DNA from 3 places in the Exiguobacterium sp. s125 genome. Region 2 is predicted to be linked to each of the others. Evidence: riboswitches for the same ligand, from Rfam matches in the RefSeq annotation. Region 2 holds a riboswitch; each other region holds the start of a gene.
The links. Region 2 has a riboswitch for S-adenosylmethionine ahead of mtnK (S-methyl-5-thioribose kinase). Riboswitches for the same ligand answer to the same signal wherever they lie in the genome.
Positions count from the first base shown of each region.

Region 1: linked by a shared signal. The riboswitch ahead of KNQ05_RS00505 (methionine ABC transporter ATP-binding protein) and the one ahead of mtnK (S-methyl-5-thioribose kinase) in region 2 are both predicted to bind S-adenosylmethionine.
Region 3: linked by a shared signal. The riboswitch ahead of metK (methionine adenosyltransferase) and the one ahead of mtnK (S-methyl-5-thioribose kinase) in region 2 are both predicted to bind S-adenosylmethionine.

Region 1 is NZ_JACSMI010000001.1:111,192-115,592, forward strand. It holds gene KNQ05_RS00500 (methionine ABC transporter permease) at 1-661, opposite strand, end outside; gene KNQ05_RS00505 (methionine ABC transporter ATP-binding protein) at 651-1,664, opposite strand; SAM riboswitch class I at 1,748-1,854, opposite strand; gene KNQ05_RS00510 (aminotransferase class I/II-fold pyridoxal phosphate-dependent enzyme) at 1,917-3,104, opposite strand; gene KNQ05_RS00515 (alpha-glucosidase) at 3,271-4,401, shown strand, end outside.
Region 2 is NZ_JACSMI010000005.1:14,752-19,152, forward strand. It holds gene KNQ05_RS12075 (sugar ABC transporter substrate-binding protein) at 1-115, opposite strand, end outside; gene mtnA (S-methyl-5-thioribose-1-phosphate isomerase) at 159-1,181, opposite strand; gene mtnK (S-methyl-5-thioribose kinase) at 1,178-2,347, opposite strand; SAM riboswitch class I at 2,424-2,526, opposite strand; SAM riboswitch class I at 2,731-2,832, shown strand; gene KNQ05_RS12090 (2,3-diketo-5-methylthiopentyl-1-phosphate enolase) at 2,913-4,103, shown strand; gene KNQ05_RS12095 (2-hydroxy-3-keto-5-methylthiopentenyl-1-phosphate phosphatase) at 4,100-4,401, shown strand, end outside.
Region 3 is NZ_JACSMI010000001.1:356,922-361,322, forward strand. It holds gene KNQ05_RS01720 (EAL and HDOD domain-containing protein) at 1-371, shown strand, start outside; gene pckA (phosphoenolpyruvate carboxykinase (ATP)) at 439-2,007, opposite strand; SAM riboswitch class I at 2,240-2,366, shown strand; gene metK (methionine adenosyltransferase) at 2,495-3,703, shown strand; gene KNQ05_RS01735 (GNAT family N-acetyltransferase) at 3,845-4,333, shown strand.

The DNA.
Region 1 (4,401 bases), on a different contig from region 2:
GTTTATCGGCGACACGTGCGAACCGGTTGCCGAGTGCCTGAATGACTTGAATGATGACGACAAGCACGACGATCGTCATGATCATGACGACGTTATCGTACCGGTAATAACCGAACCGGATCGCGAGGTCACCAATTCCGCCGCCACCGACGATCCCTGCCATCGCTGAGAATCCAATCAGACTGATCAAGGTCAACGTCAAGCCTTGAATGATTCCGGGCAATGCTTCCGGAAGGAGAACACTGATAATGATGCGAAGCGGTTTCGCCCCGCACGCTTCTGCTGCTTCAATCAAGCCGGGTGGAATCTCACGGAGTGAGGTTTCGACGAGTCGGGCGAGAAACGGAATCGCGGCGACGCTCAAGCTGACCGAGGCGGCGGCGGGACCGATCGTCGTCTTCGTGATGAGTTGCGTCAATGGAATCAAAGCAACGAGTAGGATGATGAATGGTAACGAGCGGACGATGTTGATGGCGAAGTCCAACGTCGTTCGAATGAAAACGTTTTGGAAAAAGAGTCCGCGGTCGGTGATGAATAATAAAATCCCGAGTGGAATTCCGATGATGATGGCAAAGGCGAGTGAAATGCCGACCATAAAGGCCGTCTCTCCGAGTGCTTTCGTTAAGTCGGGAAGCATTGTCGTAAACCGGTCAAGCGACATCTTGAATCACCTCGATTGCGTGCAACTGTCCCTCGAGCCAGGTTAAGGCACGATTCACGTGCAGTGTCGGTCCCGTCAAACTGACGATTAAGACGCCAAACGCGACGTCCTGAATGTAGTCGACCTTCCCATGCAGGATGCTGACTGCGATATCGAATTGTTTGATGGCTTCAGATAAGGTACTCTCACCTGTTTTTTCACCCGTGAACTGAAGTCGAATGACTTTGCCGGGTGTCGTCCGTAAAATCCGTTCCGGCAATTCGATTTGGAGTGCCGTATCGACGTAATGTTTTGTGACCGGATGTTCGGCTTGACTAAATATGGCGTAAGTCGAAGCGACTTCGACGACTTCACCGTGCGCCATGACGGCAACGCGGTGACAAATTTGTTTGACGACATCGATTTCGTGGGTGATGAGGATGATCGTCAAACCGAGCCGGGCGTTCAAATCTTTCAGTAAATCGAGAATCTGGAGCGTCGTCACCGGATCGAGCGCTGATGTCGCTTCGTCACAGAGTAAGATGTTTGGATTGTTGGCGAGCGCTCGTGCGATGCCGACGCGTTGTTTTTGTCCACCACTGAGTTGGCTCGGATAGTTCGTCTCGAATCCTTCGAGTCCGACGAGTGCCGTTAATTCTTGAATCCGTTTCGGGAACTCACGCCGTTTGACACCGGCAGCCTTTAAGGCGAACGCGATATTGTCGGCAACGGTGCGGGACTGAATCAGTTGAAAGTGTTGAAAGATCATACCGACCCGGAGACGGAGTTTGCGGAGAGACGTTTTGGAGACACGTGATAGATTGGCTCCGTCTACTATGACCGTACCGCTCGTCGGTGTCTCGAGTCCGTTAATCAACCGTAAGAGTGTACTTTTTCCGGCGCCGGATTCACCGATGATGCCGAAAATTTCCCCTTGTTCAATCGTTAAGTTGACATCGTTTAATGCAAAAATCGGTGTACGGTCACGGACAAATTGTTTTGTGATGTGTGCGAACTCAATCATAATGTTTCCCTCCCGATACAAAAAAATCGCTTTTTTCCAGTTAGAGAGCAACCAGAAAAAAGCGACGAAGTGTAGAATTTCGTAACTTATCTCTCAGAACAAAAGAAGTTCTGTAGGATGTGGCACCGTTCCATTACTGGTGGTTGCCGGACGTCGTTGGGCCTAATCCCTCGGTCGCTCTCGATAAGTAGCTATGCTGTTGGGATTTACTTTAACGGAAATGATTCCCATCTGTCAAACGTTTTTTCAGAATTATTCGGCAACGGCGGTTTGGAAGAGCTGAAGGGTCCCGATTCGTTTGACAGCCTCGACGAGTCGGTCGACATCGGCAATCAGACTGATCCGGACGTAACCTTCACCGTATGTACCAAAGAAATGACCCGGTGTCACGGCGACGTGCGCTTCGTCGAGCAGGTGATCGGTGAAGCTTTGTGACGTGAAGCCGGACGGAACAGGGAGCCAGACGAAGAACGAACCACCCGGAACCGGTCCGTCCCAGCCGATTTCGTTTAATGCACCGAACAACGCATCGCGTCGCGTCTCATACAAGGCGCTCAGTTCACGGACACATGTCTGGTCGCTTGAAAGCGCGACCGTCGCTGCATGCTGGATCGGTGTGAAGGCACTGACGTAAAGGTGTTCCTGGTATGTTTCGATGCTCGCGATGACAGACGGATTACCGATTGCAAAGGCAATCCGGAAGCCGGACATGTTAAACCGTTTAGAGAGCGAAAATAACTCAATCCCGACATTCTTAGCGCCTTCCGTCTGGAGGAAACTCCGCGTCGGACCATCGAAACTGATCCCGCCGTACGCTAAGTCGTGAACCACACAAATGTCATGTGCATCAGCGAAAGCGACCGTCTGTTCAAAAGCCGCTGCCGTCGCTGTCGCACCGGTCGGATTACTCGGATAGTTGAGGAACAACATCCGGGCCCGTTCGACGTCGAGCGAATCGAGGAGGTCATAGTCAGGCAAAAAGCTATTTTCAGCGAGAAGCGGAAGCGTGATCGGATACGCACCGGCAAGTGCTGCGCCCGACAAGTAATCCGGGTAACCGGGATCTGGGACGATGACCCCTTCACCGGGATTGACGATCGTCTGCGGAAGGGCGACGATGCCGGCCTTGCTTCCGAGTAAAATCGCGACTTCTGTCGCCGGATCAACCGACACGCCAAATTCTGATTCATAAAAATTAGCGACGGCCTGTTTTAAGAAATCATGTCCGCGAAACGGGGGGTACTGGAGATTACTTGCATCATCGATGGCTTGTTTTAAAGCATCGAGAATATGTACGGGTGTCGTTTGGTCCGGCGTTCCTTGACCAAGCGTGATGACGTCGTGTCCTGCGGCTTTGACGGAACCGATCCGTTGGGCAAGTTCTGCGAAGACGGGATTGGGCAAGCGATCGATGGCGATCGATGGGGCGAAATGTTTCATCTCTGTTCCTCCTTCAGGTATTGTCGTCAAGAATAGCGAATTTTCAGTCAAAATGAAAGAGGTTTTTTAAAATTCCTTAAAAATTAGAAGAACATTCCAATTTCAGACGATGTTCTTGATACACTAGACAAGTAATCGATCGACTACTAGACGGGAGATGGAAAAGATGAATCGGACCTGGTGGAAAGAAGCCGTCGTTTATCAAGTGTACTGGCGGAGTTTTAACGACTCGAATGGAGACGGGATGGGGGACTTGCGGGGCGTGATCGAAAAGCTCGACTACATCGCCTCACTCGGGGTGGATGTCATTTGGCTTAACCCCTGTTATACATCACCTGATATCGACAACGGTTACGACATCGCTGACTATTACGGCATCATGGAGAAAGCCGGCACGATGGCAGATTTGGACCAGATGATTGAATCGGCGCATGCGCGCGGCTTAAAAATCATTCTCGATCTTGTCGTCAATCATACAAGTCATCAACATCACTGGTTTGAGGAGTCGCGCCGTGATCAAACGAATGATAAGTCAGATTGGTACATTTGGCATGACGGGGAAAAAGGAACACCACCAAACAATTGGCGGTCGTATTTTGCGCCGAGTCCCTGGACGTGGGATGAAGGACGGCAACAGTACTATTTTCATTCGTTTGCCTCAGAACAACCTGATTTGAACTGGGAACAGCCTGCCGTCCGTCAAGCTGTCTACGCGATGATGCGATGGTGGATCGACCGAGGCATCGATGGTTTCCGGATGGATGTCATTAACTTGATTAAAAAACGAGCGGCGTTTGACGATGTGGAGGATCCGTTTGACTTGTCCTACTTAGGCAATCAACCGGGAGTCCATGAATTTTTACAGGAGATGCATCAGGAAGTTCTTGCGGGGAAAAAATTGTTTACGGTCGGGGAGATTCCGTTTGTCGGTCCCGATGACGGGCTGTTATATGTTAGTGAAGAACGTCAGGAGTTACAGACGTTGTTTCATTTCGAAGTCGCCGATGACATGGAAGAAATGGACCTGTTGCGGTATAAACAGATTCAAAAACGGTGGTATGATGCGCTGTACCCGAAAGGCGTCACTTCACAATTTTTGAATAATCACGATCATACAAGACAAGTCACGCGCTTCGGTAGCGAGTGCTATCGTGTCGAGAGCGCCAAGTTACTCGGCTTGATGCTACACACGTTACCGGGTATCCCGTATGTCTATCAAGGAGAAGAAATCGGGATGACGGGTATTCGTTTCTCGGATGCTTCTCTGTACCAAGACGTCGCCTTCCGTAATCGTTAC
Region 2 (4,401 bases):
TGTCGCCTTGGACACTTTCCGGCACACCGCTGATTTTTTTCGTCGGTGTCGCTTCACTATTGGCGCAAGCAGCCAGCAAGACCGCCGGTGCGAGTAAGAATGCTAATTTTTTCATCTCGATCTCTCCTGTCTGTTTAGATGACCTGTTGTCCAATCGCCTATTCGATCGTTTCCACGCTCGGCCGTTCAATGACGCCGAGTTCCGTGATGATCGCCGTGATGAGCTCGTGCGGTGTCACGTCAAACGCCGGATTAAAGACCTTTGTTCCGGCTGGTGCCGTTACTTTCCCCGCCAGTTGTGTCACTTCACTAGCATCGCGTTCTTCAATTTCAATCTCGTCACCTGATAAACTCGTCACATCAAACGTCGACAGCGGTGCCGCGACATAAAATGGAATCCCGAAGGCACGTGCGAGTAACGCCAGCTGGAACGTCCCGATTTTATTGGCCGTATCCCCGTTACGGGTGATCCGGTCCGCGCCGACGATGATGGCGGTGATCTGCTTTTCCTTGATCGTATGCGCGACCATATTGTCCGTGATCAAGGTGACGTCAATCCCTGCCCGTTGCAGCTCCCATGTCGTCAAGCGCGCCCCCTGCAACAAAGGCCGGGTTTCCGACGCATAGACGGATAACGGGATGCCTTGTTCCTTCGCAAGATAAAACGGGGCCAGTGCCGTCCCGTACGCCGCTGTCGCAATCGATCCGGCGTTACAAATCGTCAACACCCGGTCTCCCGCTTGAAACAGCTCCAACGCATGCACACCGATTTGCCGTGACGTCTTGGCATCGGCTTCATAAAGGGCAATTACTTTTTGTTCCAGACGTTTCGGCAGTTCCTCGAGCGTTGTGCTCGAAAGGATAAGCTGATTGAGCGCATCGAGTACGTTCCGCAAATTGACGGCGGTCGGCCGGGTCGCCAGTAACTCCGCCGATACCGTCAACAGTTTTTGTTTGACCTCGTCAAGCGATCCCGTCGTCCGGAACGCTTCCTGCACGAGGACGAATCCACCGAACAGACTGATTGCCGGCGCTCCACGGACACGAAGTTGTTTAATCGCCTCAACCGCTTGCGCCAAATCATGAATGACTTCGTACCGTTCTTCTTGCGGGAGACGGGTCTGATCAAGGATCTTTAAGCACGCCCGCTCATAGATGACACTACGGATAAACTCGCTCATCGGCTCAATTCCTCCGTCACGTCAAAATTCCGGAGATCGGTAAACGTCTTACATTCGCCGCGCCGTTTAATCAATGCCGTCCCGAGGCGTAACGCATGACGTTTCCGTTCAAGGCGCGTCGCAGCATCCGGAATTTGTTCCAAATCAGCGACCGGTGCCAAACCAATCGTCCGCCGGATCAGTTCACAACCGGCGAAACCGAGCGCGTCTTGGAGAATTGTACTGAGGACATCATCGACAAGCCCGGGTACCGTCCGGAAAGGTTCGACGGCTTCCCGTTCCCACAGTGCCGTGAACGTCGAAGCAAACGTCAGCCAGAACGTATCGATATCCTTCACCCGCTTCTCCCGCAACTCAGCATAGTTCGGATACGCCGCAAAGCAGAGGTGGGCAATGAACTGACCGACATCAAACCCGAACGGTCCGTAAAAAGCGAACTCCGGATCGATGATTTTCGTTTCGCCCGCCGAAGCAAAAATGCTTCCTGTATGTAAGTCTCCGTGTAATAAGGCCTCCCCTTTCGTGATGAACAACGTTTCGAGCTTCGCCACTTCCCGCTTCAGTTTTTCGTCCTGCCAGAGCTGCTGTACGTCTGTTTCCAATCCGCTCTCGATATTGTTTGTTTCCGCGTCGCAGAACGGATCCGTAAAGATTAACTTTTCCGTAATGTCGCATAAATCCGGGTTGTAATAGTCACGTGCGACCTGTTTTTTTCCGACCGGACCGAGCGCAAAATCTGACGTGAAAAATAACGTCCGTGCCAAGTATGAACCGACATGCTCAGCAAGGAGCGGGTAGGTTTCGCCTGCGAGCAATCCCGTCCGAACGATTTGCAGGTGCGACAAGTCCTCCATCACTGTATACGCTTCTTCATGACTCGCATGAAAGACCCGTGGAACGAATGGCGTCGCGTATTTTGCGAATTCCTTCAGTGCCAACTGTTCGATCCAGGCCCGCTCGAGTGACAAGGGCCAGCTTTCCCCGACGACTTTTGCATAAGGTAATGCCTGCTTCAAGATCAAACGTTCTTTCCCTGCCTGAATCCGAAAGACTAAGTTCAAGTTCCCGTCGCCGATTTCTTCTGCCGTCGCTTCTTCCTGTCCGATGAGTCCGAGTTCCCGGACACGTTTAATGGCGTCCTGTTCTGTAAATGCTTGATATGCCATCTTGCTTCCCCCTTCATTTCTACACAAAAAAACGCCGCTTTTCGTCATAGAAAAGAGGCGCGGGGTATCATCCGTCCTCTTATCTCTCAGACGAATGTCTGTTGGATGTAGCACCGTGCCGGATGGTCGGTTGCTGCGGCGTCTTCGGGCCAATTCCCTCTGCCAACTCACGATAAGAGTCATATGTGGTTGTTGTGTTCGATGTTGATTCGAATATTACGCCCGTCTTAAATCATCTGTCAATTCCAATTTTTAGTGAAAAACCATTTAAAAGACCGCCATCTATAGAAGCTGATTTCAAAAAAAATAAATTTTCAAAAAATTATTTGACATCACGTCCATCTCATGTAAAAATTGCAATTAGATTTCACAATTTCATCCAATTCTTATCAAGAGCAGACGGAGGGACGAGCCCTATGATGTCGCAGCAACCGACCAGTTGGCACGGTGCTAATTCTTGCAGCTAACACGCTGACAGATAAGAGTCCACGCGCAATTTTTCATGGTCTCTTGTCATTGACGAGGGACCATTTTTGTATTTTTTAACAAGGGAGAGACGACGATCATGGTGTACATTACCGCAACTTACCAACTCGGCGTGACCGATCAGTTACCAAAACGGGCAGAGCAAATCGCCCTCGGTCTGACGGTCGGCTCATGGACCGATTTGAATCACTTGGAACAACAACAGCTTGAATCCTTTAAAGGACAAGTCGTCCATACGGAAGAACACGACGGTAAAGGGTATGTCACGATCCGTTATCCGGAACACAACGTCTCACGGGACTTTTCGGCGATTTTGACGACCGTCTTCGGCAAGCTGTCACTCGACGGTCAAATCAAACTGACGGATCTTCAGCTTCCCGCTTCGTTCACACTGGATTTCCCCGGTGCTAAATTCGGCATTGAGGGCGTCCGCCAATTGATCCAAGTCCATGACCGCCCCCTGTTGATGAGCATCTTCAAAGGCGTCATCGGACGGGATCTCGTTTTTTTACGGGAACAACTGGAAGCCCAGCTCGCCGGCGGGATTGATCTCGTCAAGGATGACGAAATCTTATACGACAATCCGCTGACACCGGCACTCGACCGGGCGCGGATTGGACGGGAAGTCCTCGATGCACACTATGAACGGACCGGTAAACGGGCCCTTTATGCGATTACATTGAGTGGTCCGGTCTTCCGCTTGAAAGAGCAGGCGAAACGACTGGTCGAAGCCGGAGCGACAGCCCTCCTGCTCAACACGTTTACATACGGGCTTGATGTCTTGCGGGAACTGGCAGCCGATCCGGAAATCCCGGTCCCGATCTTTAATCATCCGGCGTTGAGCGGTGCCTTGATCGCCAGTCCCGAGTACGGGATTGCCGCCCCGGTCCTGCTCGGAACGTTGCCGCGGATTGCCGGTGCCGACTTGACACTGTTCCCGTCGCCGTATGGGAATGTCGCCCTCGCCAAAGACTTGGCCCGCGGGATTGCCGTTGAAGCGACCCGAATCGGTGAGACCAAAACAATTCTCCCGGTCCCGTCCGCCGGAATCCACCCGGGTCTCGTCGCCCAGCTTGTTCGTGATTTCGGCGTCGATTCCGTCATCAATGCCGGAGGCGGTGTCCACGGTCATCCGCAAGGTGCTGCGGCCGGAGTCATCGCTTTCCGCCAGGCACTGGGCGCAGCACTGGCCGGCGAATCACTGACAAGTGCCGCCCACCGGCACGAGGAATTACGTGTCGCTCTCGATGCTTGGGGGATCACGAAATGACGATCCGGATTTTATGTGACTTTGACGGAACAGTAACGGAGCACGATAATATCATCGCCTTGATGCAGGAGTTCGCTCCGCCGGAAAAATTTGAACCGTTAAAACAAGGTGTGCTCGACCGGTCGCTCTCGATTCAGTCCGGCGTCGGACAGATGTTTCAGCTGCTTCCGTCCAGTCAAAAACAGGACTACATTGATTTCTTGATGACACGGGCGGTCATTCGTCCCGGCTTCGACACCTTACTCGCTTTTGCCAAATCAAACGAGATTGATTTTTCCATCGTCAGCGGCGGGATCGA
Region 3 (4,401 bases), on a different contig from region 2:
CACTGCATTGTGCCAAGTTATGCGAGTTATTTGCACTTGAAACAAAGACGTTACGTCCGGAAAGTGCCTACATGATTGGCTTACTCTCGCATATCGATGCATTACTGTCAGTCGATATTGATGAAATCATTGATCAATTACCAATCGAGTCGACGTTGAAAATCGTGTTACAAGGAAAAGATCATCCGTTTCGTGATTGTTTATTGCTCGCGATTAGTGCCGACCGTGGTGAATTTGAACAGTTTGAAAAACTAACCCATCGTTTTGGTATTTCAAAACAGCGTGCCTATGCACTATTAAAAGAGAGTCAAGATTGGTTGACTAAAAAAGAACTTCATTTGCAACCGGATGAAGAAGATTCAATCGTCTGATGGACGTTAAAAGGCACCAGCTCACTGAACATACAGTGTCTGGTGCCTTTTAATTATCTTAATTTAATTAAACACGTGGCCCTGCTGATTTGATTTCAGTAGTTGCACTGTCGAACCGTGTGAAATTTTGTTTGAATTTAGTCGCCAAAGCCCGTGCTTGTTGTTCATACGCATCAGCATCCGACCAAACTTTGACAGGGTTGAGCAAGTCGCTTGGGACACCAGGGACTTCGAGCGGCATGTGTAGCCCGAAAATCGGATGCTCTTCCGTCGGGATATCAGCGAGTGTGCCGTTGACAGCTGCATTGACCATCGTCCGTGTATATGCAAGCTTCATCCGACTTCCCGTCCCATATGCGCCACCCGTCCAGCCTGTATTGACGAGGTAAACCGTGACACCGTGCCGGTCGATGAGCTCACCGAGCATCGTTGCATATTTTTCAGGAATGAGCGGTAAGAAGGGTGAACCGAAGCATGTCGAGAATGTCGCTTCCGGTTCTGTTACGCCACGCTCTGTCCCGGCTAACTTCGATGTATACCCGGATAAGAAGTGATACATCGCTTGCTCCTTCGTCAACTTACTGATTGGCGGCAGGACGCCGTAAGCATCAGCTGTTAAAAAGACAATCGTTTTCGGATGTCCGGCGCGTGATGGTACTGCAATATTATCAATCGCTGTAATCGGATAAGCGGCCCGTGTGTTTTCCGTTTTTGACGTATCATCATAGTCAGGAATTCGTGCATCATCGAGGACGACGTTTTCAAGGACAGTGCCAAACCGAATCGCATCAAAGATTTGTGGTTCTTTTTCGCGCGATAGGTTGACCGTTTTTGCGTAACAGCCACCTTCGATATTGAAGACGCCGTCGTTGGACCACCCGTGCTCATCGTCACCAATCAATTGACGACTGTCGTCAGCAGACAGTGTGGTCTTACCAGTACCGGATAATCCGAAGAATAAGGCGACGTCACCCTCATGACCGACGTTAGCCGAGCAATGCATCGATAAGACGTCTCGTTGAGGTAAAAGGTAGTTCATGACAGAGAAAATCGATTTTTTGATTTCGCCCGCATATTCTGTTCCACCGATTAAGACAATCCGATGTTCGAATGACATGGCGATGAACGTTTCGGAATTCGTTCCATCGACTTTCGGATCTGCTTTGAAGTGAGGCGCATAAATAACCGTGAAAGGCTCAAAAGCAGCTTCTGTCGGATATTCACGCAAAAATAGTTGTTTTGCAAACAAATTATGCCAAGCATATTGTGTCACGATCCGAACCGGAAGGGTAAAATGAGTGTCTGCACCAGCAGCAGCTTCTGTGTAGTAGAGCTGATCTGCTTCATTCATGTAGCGAAGAACTTTTTGTAAAAGTTGCGCGAAGTTGTCTGCTTCCATCGGTTGATTGACATGGCCCCAATCGATATGTGACTCGCATGACTGATCGCGAACAATGAACTTGTCTTTAGGTGAACGACCTGTAAATTTCCCCGTTTCTACAGACAGAGCGCCATTTTCAGCAAGAACCCCTTCTTCGTTACGAATTGCATGTTCGACTAGCTCAGCAACAGATAGTTGTTTGAACACATGCTCCTTCTTGAGTAGCTCTTCGATATTCAGGACCGTCATCGGCATCCTGACCCCACCTTTCCCCTACGTTGGTTTAGCTCTGACATTTAGTATGACACATTTATTATATATGACATACTAAAGGATGAGCAATCCTTTTTTAGCGCTGATTTCTATTTATTTGGAAACGCTTTCAGCATTAACAGTTTAACATCTCTTCGGGAAAGTTTCGACTAGAAATTAAAACGTAGCTTGACAGAGTGGTCACAACTTTATATCATGTAATTCGTAACGGATACTCTTATTCTGAGCAGGTGGAGGGAACAAGGCCCGAAGAAACCCGGCAACCGTCCTACATTAAGAATTCTATTAATGAAGGAAAAGGTGCTCTCCTGAAGCGAAGTAAACACTTCGAACGATAAGAGGGTAAAGGAAGAACGCACAACCTTTCCCTGACCATTTTTTGGACATGGAGAGGTTTTTTTCATTTTACCGTCCCACTCAACTAGGGGAAATGAGTACACCGTCAAATTCTTTTTTGGGAGGGTCAAACATGACAAACCTTAATCGCCGACTATTTACGTCGGAGTCAGTTACTGAAGGTCACCCGGATAAAATCTGTGACCAAATCTCGGATTCTATCTTAGATGCAATCCTCGCAGCCGATCCGAATGCTCGTGTCGCTGCTGAAACATCTGTCACGACAGGACTTGTCCTCGTCGCAGGTGAAATCACGACATCGACTTATGTCGATATCCCGAAAGTCGTTCGCGAAACAATTCGTGAGATTGGCTATACACGCGCTAAATATGGTTTCGATGCAGACACTTGTGCTGTATTGACTTCAATCGATGAGCAATCAGCAGATATCGCTCTCGGTGTTGACCAAGCGCTTGAAGCACGCGAAGGTAACATGTCAGATGAAGAAATCGATGCAATCGGTGCAGGGGACCAAGGTCTCATGTTCGGTTATGCAACGAAAGAAACGCCTGAATTGATGCCACTTCCGATCTCACTTTCACACAAACTTGCTCGTCGTCTCGCAGAAGTCCGTAAAACTGGACAACTTGACTACCTCCGTCCGGATGGTAAGACGCAAGTAACTGTAGAATACAATGAGAACAACGAACCGGTTCGTGTCGATACAATCGTCATCTCAACACAACATGCAGAAGAAGTGACGCTTGAGCAAATCCAAGCAGACCTGAAAGAGCATGTCATCGCACCTGTGATTCCATCAGAATACATCGATGCGGAAACAAAGTTCTTCATTAACCCGACAGGTCGCTTCGTCATCGGTGGACCACAAGGTGATGCAGGATTAACTGGACGTAAAATCATCGTTGATACGTATGGTGGCTATGCACGTCATGGCGGCGGCGCATTCTCTGGTAAAGATCCAACAAAAGTTGACCGTTCTGCAGCATATGCAGCACGTTACGTCGCGAAAAACCTCGTAGCTTCTGGTCTTGCAGATAAAGCAGAAGTTCAACTTGCGTATGCGATTGGTGTCGCGCACCCAGTATCGATTGCAGTTGATACGTTTGGAACAGGTAAACTTCCAGAAGCACAACTCGTCGAACTCGTTGCCGAAAATTTCGATCTTCGCCCAGCAGGGATCATCAAGATGCTTGATCTTCGCCGTCCGATTTATCGTCAGACAGCAGCTTATGGTCATTTCGGTCGTACAGATATCGAATTACCATGGGAGCAAACAGATAAAGCAGCAATTCTTGAAGAACAAGCGAAACGATTCGCTTAATTTTCAGTTCAGAAGCAGACTCGCATGAGTTTGTTTCTGAACTTTTTTTGTTTGTCTCGAACTTTGCAGGGAAACGAATGATTTTTCTAGAAAAGGGTAAAAGAACATGTACCGGTAAACGGAAAAAAGGGGGAGTCCGATATGGAGATACGCGAAGCAATTCCTACTGATGCGGCACGCATTCATGATATTGCCATTACCTCTTGGATGGATACGTATGAAGAGATTTACTCGGAAAGCTCGAAAGCCCATTTCGTACAAGAGGCGTATCCGCAAGAAGAAGTCGTTCGAGCAATTCGGACGGCGGAGGAAGCGCGGGGAGAATATTTCAATGTCGCCATTATCGAGGAAGAAATCGTCGGTTTCATCCATGCAATCGATGTTGACGGCACGTGGGAAATCGTTCGCTTGTACGTACTACCGAAATATCAACAAAATGGGATTGGGCGAAAGTTGATTCGTGAACTTGAACACCAAGGTGCTTCCCCAATTGAAGTCTACGTTGAATCAAGAAACTATAAAGCGCGCCAGTTTCTAGTCTCTTTCGGTTTTAAAGAAGAAAGTGAAACGACTGAAGAAATTTTCGGTCAAGTGGAACCTGTGACACGCTTAAAGCGTATATATGAATGAAAATCCGACTTAAGATGGTTTTTGACATCAAGATGTAAACGTTATAATACAGAGATACTTGTATGAAG